Regions from separate parts of the Priestia sp. ST2 genome, predicted to be linked through region 2. Evidence: riboswitches for the same ligand, from Rfam matches in the RefSeq annotation. Region 2 holds a riboswitch; the other holds the start of a gene.
What was found. Region 2 has a riboswitch for cyclic di-AMP ahead of AC0KUU_RS04955 (potassium channel family protein). Riboswitches for the same ligand answer to the same signal wherever they lie in the genome.

Region 1: it holds a riboswitch for cyclic di-AMP, as region 2 does, so the genes downstream of both, AC0KUU_RS04035 (APC family permease) here and AC0KUU_RS04955 (potassium channel family protein) in region 2, are expected to answer to the same signal.

What each region holds. Positions count from the first base shown of each region.
Region 1 covers NZ_JBVVNT010000001.1:788,781-797,374, reverse strand. Annotated here, with positions in the region: gene AC0KUU_RS04035 (APC family permease) at 1-1,608, opposite strand, end outside; cyclic di-AMP (ydaO/yuaA leader) riboswitch at 1,770-1,910, opposite strand; gene AC0KUU_RS04030 (N-acetylmuramoyl-L-alanine amidase) at 2,102-3,148, opposite strand; gene glnA (type I glutamate--ammonia ligase) at 3,878-5,212, opposite strand; gene AC0KUU_RS04020 (MerR family transcriptional regulator) at 5,296-5,703, opposite strand; gene AC0KUU_RS04015 (methionine gamma-lyase family protein) at 5,894-7,156, opposite strand; gene hflX (GTPase HflX) at 7,171-8,433, opposite strand.
Region 2 covers NZ_JBVVNT010000001.1:971,417-980,010, forward strand. Annotated here, with positions in the region: gene AC0KUU_RS04940 (peptidyl-prolyl cis-trans isomerase) at 1-574, shown strand, start outside; gene AC0KUU_RS04945 (Lrp/AsnC family transcriptional regulator) at 849-1,304, opposite strand; gene AC0KUU_RS04950 (carboxymuconolactone decarboxylase family protein) at 1,425-1,883, shown strand; cyclic di-AMP (ydaO/yuaA leader) riboswitch at 1,999-2,143, shown strand; gene AC0KUU_RS04955 (potassium channel family protein) at 2,268-2,927, shown strand; gene AC0KUU_RS04960 (TrkH family potassium uptake protein) at 2,931-4,250, shown strand; gene AC0KUU_RS04965 (YjcZ family sporulation protein) at 4,577-4,657, shown strand; gene AC0KUU_RS04970 (YjcZ family sporulation protein) at 4,845-4,931, opposite strand; gene AC0KUU_RS04975 (tetratricopeptide repeat protein) at 5,106-5,603, shown strand; gene ggt (gamma-glutamyltransferase) at 6,012-8,090, shown strand; gene rocF (arginase) at 8,527-8,594, shown strand, end outside.

The DNA.
Region 1 (8,594 bases), 180 kb from region 2:
TTGAGAATGAAACGTAACAATACGAATATCAGGCTGCCACTTCTCCCACTTCTCTTCCATTCTCTTTTCGCTTTCTCGATCAAAGGCTACATGTACTGCAATAACGGTATCGCCAATCGTTCTTGCATAATTTAATGAATTTTCTACTACCTTTGTCATTCCTGCTACAGGAACAATGACCACACTTCCTTCAAGCTTTCCAATCTTTTCTCCTTGCTTAATGCGAAGCTGCTCTCCTACCGCTTCATAATGCGTATGAATGCGATGAAAAATATAGACAATAACCGGTAAGAAAATGAGCACGGACCATACTTGTGAAAACTTCGTTGTAAACAAAATAATTAGCACAGTTAAGGTAATGAGGGCACCAATTAAGTTAATGGTTAGCTTCCCTTGCCAGCCGGCCGGCTTTTCTCTAAGCCATTTGACAATCATGCCTGTTTGAGAAAGCGTAAATGGAATAAACACCCCGACTGCATAAAGAGGAATTAATTGTTCAGTCGCTCCTTTAAAAGCTACAATTAAGACAATAGAAGCAATCCCAAGGGTCACAATTCCATTTGAATAGCCTAGTCGATCGCCACGAATTTGAAACATTCTTGGCATGTATTTATCAGACGATAAGTTGACAGCTAGCAAAGGGAAAGCTGAAAAGCCCGTATTCGCCGCTAGCACTAGAATTAGAGCTGTTGTGCCTTGAATAAAATAATAAAATCCATTTCGTCCAAACACACTCGATGCAATTTGTGATACAACCGTTTCATCTGCTTTTGGAGAAATGCCAAGCCAATAAGCTAAAAACGTGATGCCAGAAAATAAAACGGCTAAAATACCGCCCATCAGCATTAATGTATGAACAGCATTTTTTGCACCTGGCTCTTTAAAGTTAGGCACTGCATTTGAAATAGCTTCTACACCTGTTAATGCTGAACAGCCTGACGAAAAAGCTTTTAATAATAAAAACAAACTAATACCTGGCACTACTGTACCGAGAGAGGGATGAAGCTCAGGTGAAACTTGACCTGTCGCTATTTTAAACAAGCCTACCGCTATTAACAAAATAAGAGCAATAACAAATAAATAAACCGGATAAGCTAATACGGAAGCGGATTCTGTTACACCACGTAAATTTAAGACGGTAATAAAAATCACCAGCAAACACGCAATTACTACATTGTAATGATGCAGCGTTGGAAAAGCCGAAGTTAAAGCATCGGTTCCTGCTGAAACGCTCACAGCAACTGTTAAAATATAATCCACCAACAGTGATCCTCCAGCGATAAGTCCAGGATTTTCTCCTAAATTGGTTTTCGAAACAATATAAGCTCCTCCGCCTTGCGGATACGCATAAATAATTTGGCGATATGAAAGAATTAAAGCCGTGAGCAGAACCAATACCCCAAGCGCAATTGGAATCGAATACCAATAGGCAAGAACGCCGACTGTTGCAAGTACAATCAAAATTTGTTCTGTTCCATAAGCCACTGAAGATAAGGCATCTGATGATAAAATAGCCAGTGCTTTAAGCTTACTAAGCTTTTGATCGCCTAACTCTTTTGTTTTAAGCGGCTTTCCAATCAATAATCGTTTGAGAACTGAATAGTTCACGTAATTTCCCTCCGATGATTGCTTAGCTACTATTTACTGTCGTTGCTAAGCTCCGTTACAAGTTCACGAATAAGTGATATTATCCCTTAAAAATACCTTTTTATGTTAAAAAAGCGCACAAAAAAAACACTAAGGGTTCTCAGCGTTTTTACACAGCTTAAACCTCCTCTCCAAAACGCTTATGGGGTTAGCTGTCGGATTCGGGCTATGAGAGTAGCCCTACCTTTAAAAAAGGATTCACCCCAAGTGACAATGCACAAATTTGGGTCCCCCACTTCTGACGAATTAAGCGATAACAGGTCAATATAATTTTCGGTTAAATGGTATGATCGATAACATGTTTCTTTCATAACTATCCTTTGTTCTTAGATAATATACTCCCGTACAAATGGTTTGTAAAGCATTATTTTACGCAAACCATAAAATAGTGCTTAAGGCGCTTTTAACAGAAAAACAAAAGGTCTTCTGCCCGCTTACAGAAGACCTTTTTGCTTTAACTTTTTGCTTTTAAAACGGCTGCTAGCTTGTTTTTCGTTTGAGGACCATAAATACCATCCACATCATAAGGAAGATACACAAGCTGAAAACGTCTGACTGCATCTTTCGTTTGAACTCCATATATTCCGTCTACTGAACCTACTTTAAAATTCACCGCGTTTAATGCTTTTTGAAGCTGCTTCACGGCTTCTCCAGAATCACCTTGTTTTAAAATTCCATTTGGAAGTGGATATTGTTCCGAAGGTGGAGTTGGTGACGGTGTTGGAGATGGGTTTGGTGAAGTCCCTGAAGGAATAACAATTGTTTTTCCAACCTGTAGTGTTAAAGGATCAGAAAGCCCTGTATTCGCTTCTTGAAGCGCTTGTACTGTTATGTTGTACTTCTGTGCAATACTGTAAAGCGTATCTCCTTGCTTGATCGTATACGTTTTTGTACCTGGTTCAGAAGGTGATGGATTCGGAGTTGGTGTTGGATTGGGGTTTGGAACTGCACGACGAGGTAAATTCAAATAGACGGCAATTCCTTTTGCATACGATTCACCCATGCTTTTTAAAAAAGCTTCGTTTTGGAGAAGTGCTGCATCGGTGCGGTTATCAATAAAGGCTATTTCAGTTAGTACTGCGGGCATATTTGTTAAGCGAAGCACCGCATAATTGGCTGATTTTCGACCGCGATTCGGATGATTATACGACAGCAGCGTTGGCTGTACTTGGCCGTGGACAATTGATTGAAACGTTTTACTGGCATTGCTAGCGCTTCTATAAACATAATCTTCATATCCTGTTCCTCCACCGGCATTTACGTGAATAGACATAAATACATCTGCTCCCCACGAATTAGCTTGAGAAGCGCGCTGAGATAACGATAAAAAAGTATCTGTGGTACGAGTGGTTTTAATCGTAAAGTCACTGTAGGTGCTATTTAAATAGCTTATTAAATATTGTTGAATTTTTAAAACTAAGTTTTTTTCATACAGTCCGTTCGCTCCAACTGCTCCTGCATCTGCCCCACCATGTCCTGCATCTAGATAGATTTTTTTCATATTACTTGTCCCTCCTTATTGTTAACATATGTATAGGGGCAAAAAGTGCTACGTATACTAGCCTACTAAGTAGAAATTTACTAAAAAAAGAACCGCTACTCAAAGGCAGCGGTTTATTCTGCGTTGTAGACAGAATATTAAATAGGGATAGCTCTCAAGGAGTGACAGCTATATGCAGAGTGTTGATTCGTTGATTAAATGATAATAATTATCATTTTCATTTGAAGTATACACTAAAAGGAAAGTTTTGTCTATTCTATTATGAGAACGGGCCTATTTAAAAAGCAGAACGCCTATAACAATGAGAATAATCCAAATTGGAATGCTGATTAATATGCCTATTACTAAACCTTTAAAAAAATTTCCTTCTTGCATTTTCATTCCATTCCTCTCCAACAGTATTTTCTAATGATACTACGACTGGCTGAAAATTCTTTGAAGTTATACTGAAGTGCAGAGTGAACACATAAACAATCTCTCTATCTGTTATACAATACTTTTACATATAGATTCAATGAGACAAAAAGCTTATCCTTTTTAATTCTTATAACCAAATTCTTTCCTGTATCTAACAAAACCATAAAAAAGCCTCCTGTAAATTGTACGACAGGCAGCTATACTTGTTTTATGAACAGCTTAGTTCGATATTTAATATGCGCAATGTTATTCATTTTGAAAAACAAAAAAAGTCCGAGAGAACGTATAAACGATCTCTCGGACTTTTAGGAATTAATATTGGCTCATGTATTGGTCACGTTCCCAAGGATGAACTTGTGTACGGAACATATCCCATTCGATTTCTTTCGCTTCAACGAAGTGCTCTGCTAAGTGTTCACCTAATGCAGAAACCATAACTTCGTTTGATTGGAAGCTATCTAAAGCTTGAGCTAATGTTGCAGGTAAATCTACGATACCTTCTTCAATACGCTCTTCTTTTGTCATTACATAGATATTACGATCGATAGGTTTTGGAGCTTCAAGGTTGTTCTTGATTCCATCTAAACCAGCTTTTAATAGAACAGCCATTGCTAAATATGGGTTAGCAGCTGGGTCTACGCTACGTACCTCAACACGAGTTCCTACGCCGCGAGAAGCTGGGATACGGATTAATGGGCTACGGTTGCGAGCAGACCATGCAACGTAACAAGGAGCCTCATATCCAGGCACTAGACGCTTATAAGAGTTTACAGTAGGATTTGTTACTGCTGTAAAGCTGTGTGCGTGCTTGATGATACCTGCGATAAATTGACGAGCAGTATCACTTAGCTCTAGATTACCGTTTTCATCATAAAATGCGTTTTGACCATCTTTAAATAATGAAACGTTACAGTGCATACCTGAACCATTCACACCAAATAATGGTTTTGGCATAAATGTAGCATGTAAGCCATGTTTACGTGCAATTGTTTTTACAACAAGTTTGAACGTTTGGATATCATCACAAGCTTTTAATGCAGCAGCATATTTGAAGTCAATCTCGTGTTGTCCAGGAGCTACCTCATGGTGAGATGCTTCAATTTCAAAGCCCATTTCTTCAAGCTCTAATACGATGTCACGACGGCAGTTTTCACCAAGGTCAGTTGGCGCTAAGTCGAAGTAGCCACCTTTATCATTTAATTCTAATGTAGGTTCGCCTTTTTCGTCTAATTTGAATAAGAAGAACTCTGGCTCAGGTCCAAGGTTAAAATCAGTAAATCCTAACTCTTCCATTTCTTTTAACACACGTTTTAAGTTATTACGTGGATCGCCATCAAACGGAGTTCTATCTGCATTGTAGATGTCACAAATAAAACGTGCTACTTTACCTTTTTCAGATGTCCAAGGGAAAATAACAAATGTATCAATATCCGGGAATAGGTACATATCTGATTCTTCAATACGTACAAACCCTTCAATAGAAGAACCGTCAAACATCATTTTGTTGTCTAACGCTTTTTCTAATTGACTTACTGGAATTTCAACGTTTTTAATTGTTCCTAAAATGTCAGTGAACTGAAGACGAATATACTTTACATTCTCTTCTTGAACTTTGCGGAAAATATCTTCTTTTGTGTACTTTGCCATCGTGTGATCCTCCCCTAAATCTCTATATAATATTTATAATCTATACCCCTCATATACGAACGGCATAAATATTGATAACTTTATTAATGAAAGAACCTGGACATATCTCCTTGATTTAAAGTTGCTCGATTAAAACGGCCTGCTTGCATAAGTTCTGCACGAAGCATTTTTCGCAATTCATCGTCCGTTAATTCTGGCTTTGCTGTTGCTGCCACAACTTTTTCTTCTTGCTTATGCCCTTTTTGCTCCTTTTGAAGATGAAACAGCTGCTTTACACCTGCTAAGTTTACACCTTGTTCAATAAGATCACGGATTTCAAGCAGCTTATCAACATCGTTAAATGAGAATAATCGTCGATTTCCCTCTGTTCTTACTGGTGCAACTAATTCATGTTCTTCATAGTAGCGAATTTGGCGAGCCGACAACTCAGTTAACTGCATCACAATTCCAATTGGGAAAAGTGGCGTATTTCTTCGAATGTTGTCACTCATTTCAGTTCCTCCTTTGGATTAACTATTTACATTGTATGCTATGTTAGTTCACCTGTCAACCTAATGTTAGTAATTCTAACATAAATTTTTCTGAACATTTCTTCTATACAAATAAATAGCACTTCGTTTATTTTTATAAGCCTATCTTTTCTTTCTTAGCGGGGAGAAAATAGTCTTTCTATCTTATATTTTATAAAAGTTCTTTCGTCAGCATTTGATCTACTGCCATGCATATTGCTACTTTTACGTGAGCATACGTTAACCCGCCTTGCACGTAAGCGACATAAGGAGGCCTGATAGGTCCATCTGCCGTCAGCTCAAGGCTTGCTCCTTGTATAAACGTTCCAGCTGCCATAATCACATCATCTTCATACCCTGGCATATAAGCAGGATAGGCCGTTACGTGTGAATTAATTGGCGAAGCAAATTGAATAGCCTGACAAAAAGAAACCATTTTATCGCGGTCATCGAACTGCACGGATTGAATTAAATCCGTTCGTTCACTGTTCCACTTCGGTTCACTTTGCATCCCTAGCTCTTCGAACATAGCGGATGAGAAAACCGCTCCTTTTAATGCTTGACCGACTACGTGCGGAGCCAAAAAGAAACCTTGATACATTTCTTGCAAGCTATACAGCGTCGCTCCAGCTTCTGCACCGATTCCAGGAGTTGTCATTCGATATGAACAAGCTTCCACTAGGTCTTTTCGTCCTGCAATATAGCCGCCGATTTTAGCAAGACCTCCACCAGGGTTCTTAATGAGCGACCCCGCCATCAAATCTGCTCCTACATGCGTTGGCTCGATTGTTTCTACAAATTCACCGTAGCAGTTATCGACAAATACTATAACATCAGGCTTAATACTCTTTACAAAAGAAATCATTTCTTTTATTTGCGCGACTGTAAAAGAAGGGCGAATGCCGTAACCTTTTGAGCGCTGAATGCCTATCATCTTTGTGTGCTCATGAATAGACGCTTTCACTTCTTCAAAATCCACTTGACCTTGCGCTGTTAAATCTACTGATTTATAGCTAATATTATATTCTTTTAAAGAGCCTACGCCGCTTCCTCGTATACCAACAATTTCTTCAAGGGTGTCATAAGGCTTTCCAGTTATATATAATAGTTCATCTCCAGGACGCAGTACACCAAACAGCGATATGCCAATTGCGTGCGTACCTGAAATAATTTGCGGACGCACCAGACAAGCTTCTGTTCCAAAAACGTCCGCGTATACTTTCTCCAACGTATCGCGGCCTAGATCGTCATATCCATACCCCGTTGTCGGATTAAAATGTGAATCACTCACTCGATTTTGCTGAAAGCTTTGCAGCACCCGAAATTGATTTGCTTCAATACGCTCGTCAATTTTCTCATGTACAGGCTTAATTTTTTTTTCTACTTTTGCAGCAAGTTCCCGAATGCGTGCCCCGTTTTTTAACTGATCAAACATCATTTCTTTGTTCCTCAACTTTCTTCAAGCGTTTGTAGCTTTTTGTACAGGGGATGCTCTTTTGCAATATACCCTTTGCACTGATACTTCTCAGTTTCTTCATTGAATTTTAACGACTCAAGAATAGAGACCGTTTTGAGTTCAGCGAGCATTTTTCCTTCATAAGCCGGCAGCAGCACATGAAAAAACGCCATTTCTTTTTTCATTTCTTCTTGAATTCTTTCTCCAAGCTTCACTAAATCAGTAGCTTTAAAAGCGCTCATTGATAAAGATGTCGAAGCGGATGGGACAAATAGTTCATGCTGCATATCTTCTTTATTGTAAACTGTCAGCATCGGAATGTCCGTTACGTTCAGCTCTTCTAGTAAGCGATGCACTGTTTTTTCGTGGTTGTTGTAATCTGGATTAGATGAATCTACCACGTGCAGAACAAGGTCAGCTTCGGTTACTTCTTCAAGTGTTGAACGAAACGCGGCTACTAACGTTGTTGGAAGATCTTGAATAAATCCAACCGTATCCGTTAACAGAGCCGTTAGTCCTGACGGAAGCGTATACTGTCTTGTCGTTGGATCAAGAGTTGCAAACAGCTGATTTTCTTCAAAAATACCCGCCTCTGTTAAACGGTTAAAGATCGTCGATTTACCAGCGTTCGTATAGCCCACAATTGCAATTTGATAGACATGATTACGCTTACGTCTTTCTCGATAACGTTCGCGGTGACTTACCACTGTCTTTAACTGACGCTTAATTTCATCAATTTTACGGCGAATATGTCTGCGGTCACTTTCAAGTTTCGTTTCACCAGGACCTCTTGTTCCAATTCCGCCTCCAAGACGCGACAAAGCGGTACCTTGTCCTACTAACCTAGGTAGCAGATAATTTAATTGAGCAAGTTCCACCTGCATTTTTCCTTCTCGCGTTTGAGCACGCTGTGCGAAGATATCCAAAATCAGCTGCGTACGGTCAATAACACGCGCAGATAACCCTGCTGACAAATTGCGGATTTGACTCGGTGACAATTCATCATTAAATACAATTAAATCAGGCTCTAACTCTTCTTCAAGAGCCACAAGTTCTTCTACTTTCCCTTTTCCAATATAAGTAGCTGGATGAATGCGATCGCGCTTTTGCGTTAACCTTACCAGCACTTCGCCTTTTGCAGTCTCAGTTAAAGATGCTAGCTCATCCATTGAATATTCAAAACGTTCGTCATCGTCATGAAGCTGACATCCGACTAAAATTACGCGTTCAAGTTCAGTATTCATTTCTGCTGTCAAAGATTTTTCCTTCCCTTACTATTAAATTGACAAATCATTCATATCATATCAAAAAAATGTCCATTTCTCCATCTTTGCAAAAGAGACAGAATACATTGTCTTTTACTAGTTTAACACCCTTTTTAAAATCTATAAAACGATGATTAAAAAAACATTGAAAT
Region 2 (8,594 bases):
GTGGAAGCAAATTAAACGCTCATATGACGAGGATACAAGAAAACAAGGTTATGAAGTGTTAAATATTCGTTCCAGTGATGTAACCAACCAGCTAACGAATCAGTTTAAATTAGAAGAATATTTCCGCAAACAAATTACGTCTGATGAACTAACTGCTTACTATAAACGTATTGAAAACGATCTAACGCGCGTATCTTTTACGCAGCTGGCTTTTTCCACTTTACATGATGCCGCTGCCGCTGCGGCTGAACTGCAAAAGGGAACATCGCTTCAGGACGTTCAAAAAAAATATGCTGAATTCCAGACAGTGAGCAAAATAGAGAATGCTGATAATCTAAAGCTTTCAAGTCTATCTCCTTCTTTTATAGATGTTTTAAAAAAACAGCACATCGGAGAGAGTAGTGAGCCCATTAAAATGGGTAAAGTTTATTATATTCTTATTTTAAAACAAAAAGATAAAAAAACGGAATCAGAAGTTAAAGAAGAAATGATGAAAGAACTTGTTTTGAATCATATCAACCGGTATATCCAGGATCAACTGCCAAGGTTTCACGTGACGTTCAGCCTTAGGTAGTTTCCTTTTATATAGATTGATTGTTTTCAAAAAACAAGCAGGTAAAAGAGCTTTCTATTAATAGAGAGCTCTTTTACATTTTTAAGTAGACAGAAATGTCGGCACCTGATAAAATGAAGTTGTAAAACTTTCATTATTCGGAAAATTTATACCCTCCAGCTTTGGAGGGTTATTTTTTATGCTGTTGGACGAATAAAAGAGGCTGGGACAAAAGTAGTGTAATGGAAAGAAGATCCGAACGATGATTCGTTCGGATTTTTTCGTTACGTTTCAATCACTTTTCATCTTTTAAATGACTCAATAATGCAGGAGCCATCTCTACGTGAGAAAGGGCGATGTGTGAAATCGTTTTGGCATAAGGTGTAATTTCGTTAATAAATTGTTCGAGTATGTGCAGGTGAGGAAGCTGAAGCTTTGTAATAAAGCAGGCTTGCCCGGCGATGCGTTCACAGAATAAAGCGTAGGGATACTGAGAAATAAATCGTTTAAAACGCTCGTGCTCTCCGTTTTTCATCGTTACTTCAATAAAACACGACACGGGCAAATGCAGCTTTTCATAATCAATATCAATCGTATACCCTTTTATAACGCCAAAGCTCTCTAGCTGCCTTACTCGCTCTGCCACCGAAGGAGGAGACAAATTAATTTGTTTTCCTAGCTCTCGTAAGGAAAGGCGGCTGTTTTGCTGCAGCGCCTGCAAAATCGATAAATCAATTTCATCAATTTTCAATTGAAAACCTTCTTTCTCATTAACGTTTCATTTGATTAGTAATAGTCGATAAGATGTTTTATATGTAATCTGAAATTTCCATTTTTCTTACTATAATAATTAAAAAGGAGTGAGTGAAAAATGGCAAGAGTTTTGTTAGCAAACGAAGAGGGAACAAATTTTGAAAAAGCATTGAATTTAATTCCGCATGTAAAAAGATTGTATGATGAGCTTTACGACACGCTTTGGAACAGCGATATAGTAGAAAAAGAGACTAAGGAAAAAATAAGGCTTTATCTAGCAGGTGTTAACGGCTGTGAGACGTGTATGAGCATGTCATATGTAGGCGATGAGACGCTTAATCAAAAAGTGTTAAGAGAAAAAGAGCTGGAAGAAAAAGATCGCCTGCTGTTTCGATTTATTGATGTATACCGGGTGCGTCCAAAGGAGTTGACGGATGCTGATATGAATCAATTAAAGAAATTTTACAGTGATACGCAGCTGTTAGAGCTTTTAGCTGTTATTAATTTATTTGATCAATTTCACAAAATGATTGTCAGTTTAGATTTATACGATTTTTGCAGCTTGCAGGGCAAGTGAGGTCTTCCCTAAAAATATCTTGACAGACAAAATCCACAGGAGTAAGATAGCTTTCGTGAAGTGAAATGTATCATGAATCGAATCGATTATTCTAAAAAATAGATCATAGACATTTGAATAAAAATCGCTTAATCCATTACGGAGCGGAGGACCCATTATTTACGCACATATTGTGCTCCGGGGTGAATCCTTAAAAAGGTAGGGTTACTCTTAAAACCCGAACCCGACAGCTAACTTCGCAAGCGTTTTGAGGGGGAAGAGTGTGAAAAAACACAGGAGCCTTCCTGTGTTTTTTTGCGCTTTTTTTAAGAAAAAGATGTAATTTTTTAGAAAAAGTATAAGCTAAGAGAACACACAGCAGTTGAAGAAAGGAATAAATACATTATGAAAAAACAGTTTGCTGTATTGGGATTAGGTCGTTTTGGAGGCAGTTTGGTTGAAGAGTTTGCTAATCTGGATGTGGATGTGCTCGCTATTGACCGCAATCAGGAGGTAGTAAATAAATTTAGCAACTCAGCTACATATGTTGTGCAGGCGAATGCAATTGATGAAGCTAGCTTAAAGGGGCTAGGTATTCGCAATGTTGATCATGCTCTTATTTCGTTTGGGGATGATATCGAAGCGAGCGTGCTCGCAACGATGCTTTTAAAAGATATGGGCGTTAAGCAAGTATGGGTAAAAGCAGTAAATATGTATCACCAAAAGGTGCTGGAGAAAATAGGAGCGGACAAAGTCATTCATCCTGAGCGCGATATTGCTAAGCGTATTGCTCATCACGTGGTGTCAGAAAAGATCATTGATTACATTGAACTGTCAAAGGATTATAGTATTGTCGAAATTGTGGCCTCTAAGAAACTTCATAATAAAACGCTGTTTGATTTGAACATTCGTGCCAAGTACGGCTGCAACATTATCGGCTTTCAGCGAAAAGACGGGGAAATGGTGATTTCGCCTACCGCGCATGAAATAATTGAACAAGGAGATATGCTAATTGTTATCGGACATAATCGCGATTTGAACCGTTTTGAAGAAGAAGGAGTTTAACTTATGAAAAAACAAATCATTAAACTCACCCCTCCGCAGCTGCTTGTCTCCATTTTTGGCGGAGGAATTATTATAGGTGCTCTTCTATTGATGATGCCTGTTTCTACTACTGAGCCCATCCGGTGGGTAGACGCCCTTTTTACGTCTACTTCCGCGATGACAGTAACCGGCTTAGCTGTCGTAGATACAGGTACGCGTTTTACCGTCATTGGTCAAACGATTATTATGCTGTTAATTCAAATAGGCGGTCTTGGCATTATGTCATTTGCCGTGTTGATTTTTATGATGCTAGGTAAAAAAATTGGATTTAAAGAGCGTATGCTCGTTCAGCAGGCATTAAATCAAACGAGCATCGGCGGAGTTGTCCTGCTAGTTAAAAGACTGTTTATCTTTTCATTTTTAATTGAGTTTGTTGCACTTATCTTTCTAGCGATACGCTGGGTTCCGGAGTTCGGATGGTCTAAGGGGCTGTTCTTTAGCTTGTTTCATTCGATTTCGGCTTTTAATAACGCAGGGTTCGGACTATTATCTGACAGCCTGGTTCAGTATGTAGGAGATCCCATTATTAACATAACGATTTCTTTTTTGTTCATTATCGGTGGATTAGGGTTTACCGTCCTTGCAGATATGTGGGTAAAAAAATCCTATAAAAAGCTAACGCTGCATTCGAAAATTATGATCATCAGCACGTTTGCGATTAACGTGGTTGCCATGCTTTTTATTTTTTTCTTGGAGTACAGCAATCCACATACGCTCGGAAGTTTGTCATTAGGAGACAAAGTGTGGGCATCTTATTTTCAAGCTGTAACGACACGTACAGCAGGTTTTAATAGTATCGATATAGGAAGTTTGCATGATTCCACTATATTTTTAATGGTTATGTTAATGTTTATTGGTGCAGGAAGTGCTTCAACAGGAGGCGGTATCAAACTCACGACGTTTGTGGTGATTATTTTTTCTGTATGGGCATTTTTACGAAGCCGGGAAGATATTGTGCTATTAAAGAGACGACTTCTTCCTCTTCACGTGTTTAAGGCACTAGCCATCACGATGATTTCAATTATGTTTGTATTTGGGGCCATTTTCCTGTTAAATATTTCGGAAAACCTGCCGTTTGTAAAAATTATGTTTGAAGTTGTTTCTGCATTTGGAACAGTAGGTTTATCAATGGGAGCAACTCCTGAACTTTCGTACTTTGGACGCGTGATTATTATCTTTATCATGTTTTTAGGAAAAGTGGGGCCATTAACGCTTGCGTTTTCATTATCTAAGCAAAAGCGTGAAGCCGTTCGTTACCCAAACGAAGATATAATGCTGGGGTAGAAAAATCGCCTTCGATGAGGCGATTTTTTTATATTATTTATACGTTCAAGACATATAAGAGGTTACGCACAAAACAGTTGCGATGAATAAAAAGAAGGCAAAGACAAGAACAATGGGCAATTTAGAATGTCGGCGCATTAAAGGCCCCCCTTTTTTATAGTAAAAAAATCTCTTACTATATATAACGAAAGAAACAAAAATATGATTCACTTTTTTGACGAAATTTGAAGGTTTTTCTCGTTAAAAAAATCCGCACCCCTGTCCTAAACATTTTGCCAAGCTGTTGCATACACTAAAAGCAGATAACAGAAAGTGAGGGATGGTACGTGGGGAAACAAAATTTTGCGTTAATCGTTGTGTTATTTGTTTTACTTGTTATTGTAGGTGCGTCTGGCTTTCGCTTTTAAACGTTAACTTTATTTGCGCATAGCCCCCGTCAAAAAGGGCATACTAGGCGGAAGTAAAAACCAAAAATTTCTTCAATATTGCCGAACAATGAGTTCCTCTACTCATTCATCTAATCGGTATGTAGCCATGCGAAAGCATGGTTTTTTTTGAAATAAGAGGATGAATGATGTTCATCCCCTCTAAAAATTAGTAGTAGCAAGAACATCCTACGATTACTAATAGAATAAATAAAACAACGATAAATGAAAAACCAAAACCGCCTTTTGCGCCCATATGTGTAACCTCCTTTAATAAAATTCTCTATATCCTATGTACTAATTGGGTTAAGTGATTGAGAAATTTGCCTATTTTTTAACGGTAACGATCTTTTGAGAAAAATGAAGAACACTTACTTTTTTCATTTGTGCAGAAATCCTTTATGATAAAGAGGAAAAGGAGGGCAAAGTGGTGGGAATACATGTAGAATACGTCATGAATCAGCTAGAAGAGGGTAAGTGGAAAGAGATCAAACGTGAAATTCAACAAGAAATGAAGAAAAAACCTCAAGCATCTGATTTGTACTGTTACTTAGCAGTTTGTTTAGCAAAGCAAATCGAAGAATCAATTATTTTTGAAAAAATGGTATTAAATTTAGAAATGGACAGAGCTCTTCATCAGGCATTAACATTAAATCCATCTTCAAGCTTGGCGCATTTCGTTCGAGGAATAAAATACCGGGAAACTCCGCTTATGTTTGGAGGGAATTACGAAAAATCGCTGTCTTACTTGCAGCGGGCCCAAGATCTTGGTTTTGAAGGGGTTATGCTGCCGCTCGAACTCGCAAAAACCTATATTCAATTAAAAGAAATGGAAAAAGCGAAAGAACAAATCGCTTATGCCCGGGAAATCAATCCTACTCACGCGGATATTAAAAAAGTCGAAAACATGCTGCAAACAGGACGGTGAATCAAAAGTCCTGTTTTATTTTTGGTTTTTAGGAAACATATGCTGATTTTCATAAAGAATTGCTTTTTATATAACAATAAGAATATTTGTAGAAATTTTAAGAAGTGCATGTAAGTCCAACGACTTCTTAACTGCTAGATTTTCTATATTATTAGAGCGTTCAGTCTACATAATTCCAAAAATAGTAAGAAACTATCAGCCTATGGATAAATTGTTAGAAAATATAGATAATTGTAAATGAATAGAGAAAAGTTAAACATGCGACTAACTAAAAAAAGCAAAGGTCTGATTTACTTTGCTTTTTATTTATACACATATGTAAAAAATATCATAATAAACCAATTTATTCTTTGTGAAATCCATCGTTTCAGACGATGTGAAATAATGTATTTGAAGGAGGAGACCCAGGTGAAGGTTATGAAGATGTTGGTTATTGCATTATTTAGTTTAAGTTTAGTTGTCACACCAGCTGCTGCTGAAGTTCCGGGTGTCGACCATTCAATGAAACGAGGTGCTACACAAGGAATTGTAGCGGCATCTCACCCGCTGGCTGCTGAAGCGGGAAGGAAAGTTTTAGCTGAAGGCGGAAATGCTGTGGACGCGGCAGCTGCCATTCAATTATCTCTCAACGTTGTGGAACCGATGATGTCAGGTATCGGCGGCGGCGGCTTTATGATGATTTATGAAAAAAAGAAAGATAAAATTACGATGCTAGACAGCCGTGAAATGGCACCAGCTGATGTCACGCCTAAGCTGTTTTTAGATTCAAAAGGAAAAGTCATCCCTTTCAGTAAGCGTCACATAACAGGAAAAGCAGTTGGAGTTCCTGGTACGCTAAAAGGAGTAGAAACAGCCCTTAAAGATTATGGAACAATGGACTTATCAGATGTTATTAAACCAGCTATTGCTCAAGCAGAACAAGGAATCAAAGTAAATTGGTCGATGGCTCAGTACATTGATGAAAATGTGGACAAGCTTGAAAGATACCAAACGGCCGGTAATGTATTCGTGCCGAATGGCAAGCCGTTAAAAGAAGGAGATAAGCTTGTTCAGCCGGATCTTGCTAAAACATTAAAGCTTATTCAAAAAGAAGGATCAGACGCTCTTTATAAAGGAGAAATTGGAAAAGCGCTTGTTAAAGAAGTTCAAAAACGCGATGGAAGCATGACCATGGATGATTTGAAAAATTACGTTGTAAAAGAACGTGAGCCGGTTAAAACAACTTACCGAGGCTACGATGTGGTTAGTGCGGCTCCTCCTAGCTCCGGCGGATTAACCGTTCAGCAGATTTTAAAGCTAATGGAAGGTTATGATGTAGAAAAAATGGGTTCCAATACGCCTCAGTATTTGCAGCATTTAACGGAAGCGATGCACTTAGCTTTCGCGGATCGCGCGGCGTATATGGCAGATGAAGACTTTTACGAAGTGCCGAAAAAAGGACTGTTAGATGAAGATTATATTAAAGAACGTCGTAAATTAATTAATCCAAACAAAGCAACGCCTAACGTCAAAGAAGGAGACCCTTGGAAATATGAAGGAAAAGAAAATCCAAATAAAGCAACAGTAAAGGAAGAAAATCCAATCGGCCAAACGACTCATTTCTCTGTTGTAGACAAATGGGGAAACATGGTTTCTTACACGACTACCATTGAACAAGTTTTTGGTTCAGGAATTATGGTTCCTGACTACGGATTTATGCTCAACAATGAAATGACGGATTTTGATGCCACTCCGGGAGGCGTGAACCAGGTTGAGCCTAAAAAACGTCCTCGAAGCAGCATGTCTCCAACGATGCTGTTAAAAGACGGAAAGCCGTTCATGGCAATTGGCTCACCGGGAGGCCCAACCATTATTGCGTCTGTAGCAGAAACGATTATGAATGTTATTGACCATAAGATGCCGATTCAAAAAGCGATTTTAACACCTCGTATTTATTCAGGCGGCTATCCAACCGTAAGATGGGAACCTGGCTTTAGCCAAGATACACTTCTTGAAATGATGGCTAAAGGACATGCGTTTGAAGAAAAGCCTGAGCATATTGGAAACGTTCAAGCGGTTATCTATGACTATGAAACGGGGAAAATGTACGGAGGCGCTGATAATACGCGCCAAGGCACGGTATTAGGAGTAGACGCAATTAAATATGTATCCAAACAGCCAAAACCAATTAAAGAAGAGAAAAAAGGAGAGTTTACAGTTGAAGTCAACCGTGCCGTTTATCCATTTACTGATAAGCAAGTGAAGCTGATTGATGGAAAGCCTTACGTTCAATCCGATCGCCTGCTGTTAGGCTTAGGCGTCATTGATTCGAGTGACTTAAAGCTGTATAAACCAAATCATCACTCTTATTTATCAGTTATCAAAGTAGCCAAATCACTTGGCTACAAAGTGAAATGGGATGACAAAAAGAAAGTGGTCTCATTAGAAAAAGATCCTGGTGAAGACGATACAGGCGATGATGAAGACGGAGACGTTATTACAAATTAAAAAAGAGACTGGGACAAAAGTATTTTAGGTGAAGAAAAATCCGAACGATGAATTGAGATTCTTGATGAAGAATCCAACTCGTTCGGATTTTTTTATGGGTATGACAAATGTAGGTTTTCTGTGTGTAGTTACTTCTAGCTGTTGAATGGAATTTATTATGTCGCATCTCTTTTTTATGAAAGCAAATAAAATTGGCGATTTTAAACCAAATGACAAAAAAATTGGCGTGGTTTGCCAAAAAGTTGTAGAAATCGACAGTTTTTTTGGCGCATGTAAGAAAACCCATGATAAAAAGACTGATAGAATGCTACAAACAAAGTTGGCATCATTTTTGCATAAGAACTAGATGAGGGGCTGTATCAATGAAAAAAATACATAGTTAAATAAACACCTATGTTTACTTCACACAAAATAAAATGCAACGGAGGTATAGAAAATGAAAAAAGACATTTCAATTATCGGTGTACCCATGGATTACGGACAAACAAGAAGGGGTGTAGACAT